Linked DNA regions of Cycloclasticus pugetii PS-1. The protein of the gene in region 2 interacts with the protein of the main gene of each other region in a pairwise test. Links are inferred from orthologs where the notes say so. Each region holds a gene or a part of one and is shown on either strand. Other genes may lie near its edges.

Region 1 (3,304 bases), 530 kb from region 2 along the record:
AAAAACTATTAAGCAACGTCATAAATTCCACAGGTGATTCAATATGCGGCCAATGGCCAGACTTAGCTATGGTTTGAAATTCGGCGGCTGGAAACATTTCTTTCGTCGGTTCTCGGTAGCGTGACGTCATATAGGTTGATTGACCACCATTAATAAACAACGCACGATTCGCATACTGCTTCTTAAGGCTATTTGCTGGAAACCCCATAATATCAGGCATGCTTTTTTCAATGCTCGCAAGGTTAACTCTCCACTGATAACCCCTTGATGTATTCGCCACCAAGTTTTGTAGTAAAAACTGTCTTAAACTGGGCGTACTTAGTTTTTCAGCTAAGTACTGATCAGCTTCTTTTCTTGAGCCGACGCTGTCAAGTGGTACATGATATAGGCCCAACAACACATCATCGAAATTATGCGAATACGTCACAGGTGCCATGTCCACAACAATTAATTGACTCACCTTTTCTGGCTCTGAGAGGGCCAGTTGCATCGCAACTTTCCCACCCATGCTATGGCCTAGTACCACCGCTTCTTTAATGTCTTCAAGCGTCATAAACGCTAGCACATCAGTCGCCATTGATTCATACCCCATCTCATCAGCATGTGGAGATGAACCATGATTACGTAAATCTAAGCTGTATACCGTGTCGTGTTCTGCCAATTGCTTTGCAATTCCCTGCCAATTACGCGCGCTACCAAATAGCCCATGTAAAATAATTATCGGCCTACCCGCTTCACCGTGTCGTACAAAATTCAGTGATACGCTCATCGCCTGACCCGACTTATTTCTTTTTAACGTATAAGTCGGTAATTGAACCCGCCTGCATTTCTGCTGCAAAACACAAGGTCTCAGATAAGGTCGGGTGTGGATGAATGGTTAACCCCATATCGTCAACATCTGCACCCATTTCCAATGCTAAAACCGCTTCGGCAATTAATTCACCTGCGTTGGTGCCAACAATACCTGCACCTAAAATACGTTTTGTTTCAGGATCCCAAAGGATTTTGGTCATCCCTTCATCGCGGCCAATGCTCAAGGCGCGACCACTCGCTGCCCATGGGAAAACAGATTTTTCGTACTTAATACCATCCGCTTTTGCTTTTGTTTCGGTCAATCCCATCCATGAAATTTCAGGGTCGGTATATGCTACCGATGGAATCGTCATAGGGTCAAAGGCTGCTTTTTCACCCGCTATCACTTCAGCGGCTACTTTTGCTTCATGAACTGCCTTATGCGCTAACATAGGGTTACCAACGACATCACCAATCGCAAAAATATGTGGTACGTTGGTTCTCATTTGCTTATCGACCGAAATAAAGCCGCGCTCATCTACATTCACACCGGCTTTATCTGCCGAAATTAAACTGCCGTTAGGACGACGACCTACAGACATCAACACTCGGTCATATACCGCTGAGTCGGGCACACCTTCGCCTTCAAAGCTTACTTTCAAGCCATCATCTGTTGACTCAATAGCCGTTACTTTTGCTTTCAAGTAAATATTTTCAAGCTGTTTCGATAATCTTTTATGTAGGGGCTTAACAAGGTCTTTATCACAACCGGCTACCAATTGATCCATTAATTCAATCACACTAATTTTTGAACCTAAAGCATGATAGACCGTCGCCATTTCTAAACCAATAATACCGCCACCGATCACCAACATTTTTTCAGGAACATCGGCCAGAGCGAGCGCACCTGTTGAGTCCATCAGACGATCATCGTCGTACGGGAAACCAGGGATTTTAACCGGCTGCGAACCGGCTGCAATAATTGCATTATCGAAGGATATCGTTTGGCTACTGCCTTCATTTTCAACCACAACAGAATGGCTGGATGCAAAATTCGCATACCCTGTCACAACCGTAACATTCCGTTGTTTTGCTAAGCCTGCTAAGCCACCTGTTAAGCGCTGAATAATGTTCTCTTTATTGCCACGAATAGCATCGATATCCAACGTCGGAGGTTCAAAAGTAACGCCATGTGCTGACATTTCTGCCGCCTCATGAATAACCTGCGCTTGGTGCAATAATGCTTTTGATGGAATACATCCAACATTCAAGCAAACGCCCCCTAACGAGGCATGGCGTTCTATAAGCGCCACTTTTTTGCCGAGGTCAGCTGCGCGAAAGGCCGCCGTGTAACCACCAGGACCTGCGCCCATAACCAGTACATCCACATGCAGATCAGCACTTTCATTTGCGCTTACAGGCGGCGTGGAAACAGGTTCTGCCACTGGAATATCGTCAGCAGCTGACGAGTCCTGCGTCGCCATAGCCTCAGATGCTTCAAGCTTTATCAATAAATCACCTTCAACCACTTTATCGCCTAATGCAACCATTATTTCTTTCACAACACCGGCTGAGGTACTTGGAATATCCATCGACGCCTTGTCGCTTTCCAAGGTCAAAAGACTGTCTTCGACCGCAACGCTATCACCCACAGCGACCTGAATATCAATTACCTCTACGCCGTCATCAAACTCGCCAATGTCTGGAACTTTTATATCTATTAGATTAGCCATCATATCCTCCTACAACAACACACGACGGATGTCATTGAGATAACGTGAAAGCGCTACCATAAAGGAGGCAGCATCCGCACCATCTATCACGCGATGATCATAAGTGAGATCTAATGGAAGCATTAAGCGGGGGATAAATTCACTACCATTCCAGACTGGCTGCATCTCTGCACGTGTCGCACCTAAGATCGCCACTTCGGGGGCGTTAACAATTGGTGAAAAAGCAGTACCGCCAATTCCACCTAGGCTTGAGATCGTCATACATGCGCCCTGCATTTCCTTTGGAGAAAGCTTACCATCCCTTGCTTTTTTACTGATCACGCCCATTTGTTCAGCCAACTCAAAAATACTGACCTTATCAACATCTTTAAAGACAGGTACAACAAGCCCATTTGGTGTCGCAACAGCTATACCAATGTTGTAATATTTTTTATAAATCAAGCTATTACCATCTGGCGATAACGAGGCATTAAACTGTGGAAACTCTTTTAATGCAGCCACTAAAGCCTTCATCATAAATGCTAAAAACGTGACCTTCACACCCCGTTTTTCAGCATCTGCTTTTAATGATTTACGGAACGCTTCCATATCAGTAATGTCTGCTAGCTCATGATGTGTCACCATCGGCACATTCAGCCAAGCACGCGTTAAATTCGTGCCTGTTAAGCGCTTAATCTTACTGAGCGGTTTTTCCTCTATTTCACCAAATTTTGTAAAATCAACCTCTGGAATAGGTGGAATCCCCGAGCCAACTGATGAAGACGTCGCTGATTGGCCGG
Region 2 (3,201 bases):
CAATAAAACCGCGTTCATCAAGTTCAATTGGAGACTCTGGAGCAAATAAATTATCTGTGTTGGGCCTGCGACCAACCGATACGATCAATTTGTCCAGTTCTATGGTATGTTCGCCTGAAGCATCTTCATAATTGACAGTTACTTTTTTAGCTTTTGTGGTCGCCTTGGTAACGCGAGCACCCATTTTGATATCAAGTCCTTGTTTCTTAAATTGCCGTTTGGCTTCTGCTGCTATTTTTGTATCTACTGCCGGTAAAAACTCATCTTGGGCTTCAAGTAACACAACATCCGACCCTAAGCGGTTCCATACGCTGCCTAATTCCAGGCCAATGACACCGGCCCCAATTACGCCTAATTTTTTAGGTGTTTTATCAAAATTCAGTGCGCCAGTGGAGTCGACAATATTTATGTTGTCGACAGGGGCAGAGGGGATATCGATAGGGCGTGAGCCGGTTGCTAAGATAATGCTGTCTGCTGAAATAACAGAAACATCATCAGTGTTGCTAGTGATTTCGACTTGCTTCCCAGCCAGTAATTTTCCGCGACCATGAAAGCTGGTGACTTTATTAGCCTTAAAGAGACCACTGATGCCACCGGTAAGACGACTTACGATATCGTCTTTGTTTTTGATCATTGTGGGCACGTCAATCTTCAGCCCAGTTACTTTGATACCATGCTCATCTAAGCCGTGGTTTAACTGTTCATAATGATGTGAGGACTCAAGTAGAGCTTTAGACGGTATGCAACCGACATTTAGGCAGGTGCCACCAAGGGATGCTTTATTGTTTTTATCAGTAAACTCATCAACGCAGGCTGTTTTTAGGCCAAGTTGAGCGCAACGAATTGCGGCGACATAACCACCCGGTCCACCGCCGATGACAACAACGTCAAATTTATTATCTAAACTCATGGGATGCTCCCTATTAAACGTTTAACAGTAATCTTGCGGGGTCTTCTAAGAAGTCTTTTATAGTGACTAAAAAGGACACTGCTTCTTTACCATCTATAATTCGATGATCATAAGATAAGGCTAGATACATCATAGGACGTATAACCATTTCACCGTTTTCTACCATCACTCGTTGGTTAATGGCATGCATACCCAAAATAGCACTTTGTGGTGGGTTCAAAATAGGAGTCGACATCATTGATCCAAATACACCACCATTAGTGATTGTAAATGTACCGCCGGTTAGATCATCGATGCCTAATTTTCCATCACGGGCTTTGATACCAAATTCAGCAATACCGCTTTCAATGGCGGCAAAATTTTTCAGGTCTGCATCTCTCAGTACCGGCACTACTAAGCCGCGAGGTGATGAAACGGCAATGCCGATATCATAATAACCATGGTAAATAATATCTTGTTCATCAACAGAGGCGTTGACTGATGGGAAAAGCTTAAGTGACTCAACGGCTGCTTTAACAAAAAATGACATAAAGCCTAATTTTGTATCATGAACTTTCGAGAATTGATCTTTATATTTACTGCGAATGTCCATAATAGGCTGCATGTTTACTTCGTTAAACGTTGTTAACATAGCCGTGTTTTGCTGAGCTTGAATTAAGCGCTCTGCAATTTTTGCTCGAAGGCGTGTCATCGGCACGCGTTGTTCTGCACGCTCACTTGTTGGTAAGGTTGGCATTGGTGTTGCCTTAGCCGCTTTGCTCGGTGCCGAATTGCTCATGGTTGCTGAAGCTGTTGTGACGCCATTACTAGACTGTTGCTTGATATGGTTTAGCACATCGGTTTTGGTGATTCTGCCGCCTTTACCTGAGGCTGCAATTTGTTGGGGGTCTAATCCATGCTCAGCAACGAGTTTTCTAACAGCAGGACTAAGTGCTTCAGTTGAACCTGAATTTTTTTCAGCAGGTAAAGTCGTTGTTGCTGGTTCTGATTTTGCCGGTGTTGCTTTTGGGCTTGGGGTTTCTGGTTTGGCGCTACCAGCTTCTATGCGAGCCAGCAATTGGCCGCTTAATACAGTAGAACCTTCTGGCTCAATGATTTCTGCTAACACGCCATCTGACAGTGCAGGGACTTCTAAAACTACTTTATCTGTTTCGAGGTCAACTAGATTTTCATCTTTTAAAACGGTGTCACCGGCTTGTTTATGCCAAGTTACTAAAGTGGCATCGGCAACGGATTCTGGAAGGCTAGGTACTACGACTTCAATGCTCATGTTTGTTCCTTTTTTTTAAAGTCTATTTTTTAATAAAGTGCTGTATGGATTAATTTTTGTTGCTGTTCAACATGTAGGCTAAATTGACCAACGGCTGGTGATGCTGACATAGGCCGACCTGCATATTTAAGTTCTAGCTTCTCGCTGAGTAAATCAAAAAACCGATGTCTAATTTGGTACCAGGCACCTTGATTTTTGGGCTCTTCTTGACACCAAACGAGTTGTTTTAATTGAGGGTATTGCTCAAAAGACTCATGTAGCTCATCGATAGGGAATGGGTAAAGCTGTTCGGCTCTGAAAATAGCAACGTTTTCAAGGCCATCGCTTCTGCGCTGTTCGAGTAAATCATAATAGACTTTTCCAGAGCAGACGATCAGTCTTGTGACTTTATTAGGATCAATATCATCCACTTCTTGAATCAGTGGGTGAAACTTGCCTTCAGTGAGCTCTTCTAAGGTAGATGTTGCTAGTTTGTGTCGCAGTAAGCTCTTAGGGCTCATTATAATCAGTGGTTTACGGAAGTAACTCAATGTTTGGCGGCGTAATAAATGAAAGATCTGTGCTGGTGTCGATGGAACACAAACTTGCATATTATGTTCGGCGCATAATTGTAGGTAACGCTCTAAGCGGGCTGATGAATGTTCAGGGCCCTGGCCCTCGTAACCATGAGGTAATAACATAACAAGACCACAGATGCGCCCCCATTTTGTTTCACCTGAGCTTATAAATTGATCCATCAGCACTTGTGCACCATTGGCGAAATCACCAAATTGTGCTTCCCATATAACTAGATCATCGGGTTCTGTTGTGGAGTAGCCATACTCGAAACCTAGAACCGCTTCTTCAGATAGAAAAGAATCATAGAGAGAGAATCTACCTTGTTCTAGAAACATATGTCTTAGCGAGGTATAGGTCTCACCATTTTGCGTATTATGCAAAACGGCATGGCGGTGGAAAAATGTTCCGCGGCCTACGTCCTGCCCCGTCATTCTAATATTTCTACCTTTACTTAGTAATGTTC

What was found.
Region 1: the proteins of odhB (region 2) and lpdA interact in binary tests that used the Escherichia coli proteins (3 or more experiments, as listed by UniProt). The link is inferred for Cycloclasticus pugetii PS-1 from one-to-one orthologs.

Annotation. Positions count from the first base shown.
Region 1 is NZ_ARVU01000001.1:2,015,223-2,018,526, forward strand. Bases 155-3,127 are described here. They hold lpdA (dihydrolipoyl dehydrogenase), read right to left. Parts: upstream 2,526-3,127; coding sequence 783-2,525; downstream 155-782. Other genes in these bases: CYCPU_RS0109865 (alpha/beta fold hydrolase), read right to left, coding at 155-769; aceF (dihydrolipoyllysine-residue acetyltransferase), read right to left, coding at 2,535-3,127. Outside these bases: more of CYCPU_RS0109865, read right to left, coding at 1-154; more of aceF, read right to left, coding at 3,128-3,304. UniProt on the Escherichia coli protein: Lipoamide dehydrogenase is a component of the glycine cleavage system as well as of the alpha-ketoacid dehydrogenase complexes.
Region 2 is NZ_ARVU01000001.1:1,487,587-1,490,787, reverse strand. Bases 53-2,922 are described here. They hold odhB (2-oxoglutarate dehydrogenase complex dihydrolipoyllysine-residue succinyltransferase), read right to left. Parts: upstream 2,181-2,922; coding sequence 924-2,180; downstream 53-923. Other genes in these bases: CYCPU_RS0107260 (2-oxoglutarate dehydrogenase E1 component), read right to left, coding at 2,210-2,922; lpdA (dihydrolipoyl dehydrogenase), read right to left, coding at 53-910. In the rest of the region: more of lpdA, read right to left, coding at 1-52; more of CYCPU_RS0107260, read right to left, coding at 2,923-3,201. UniProt on the Escherichia coli protein: E2 component of the 2-oxoglutarate dehydrogenase (OGDH) complex which catalyzes the second step in the conversion of 2-oxoglutarate to succinyl-CoA and CO(2).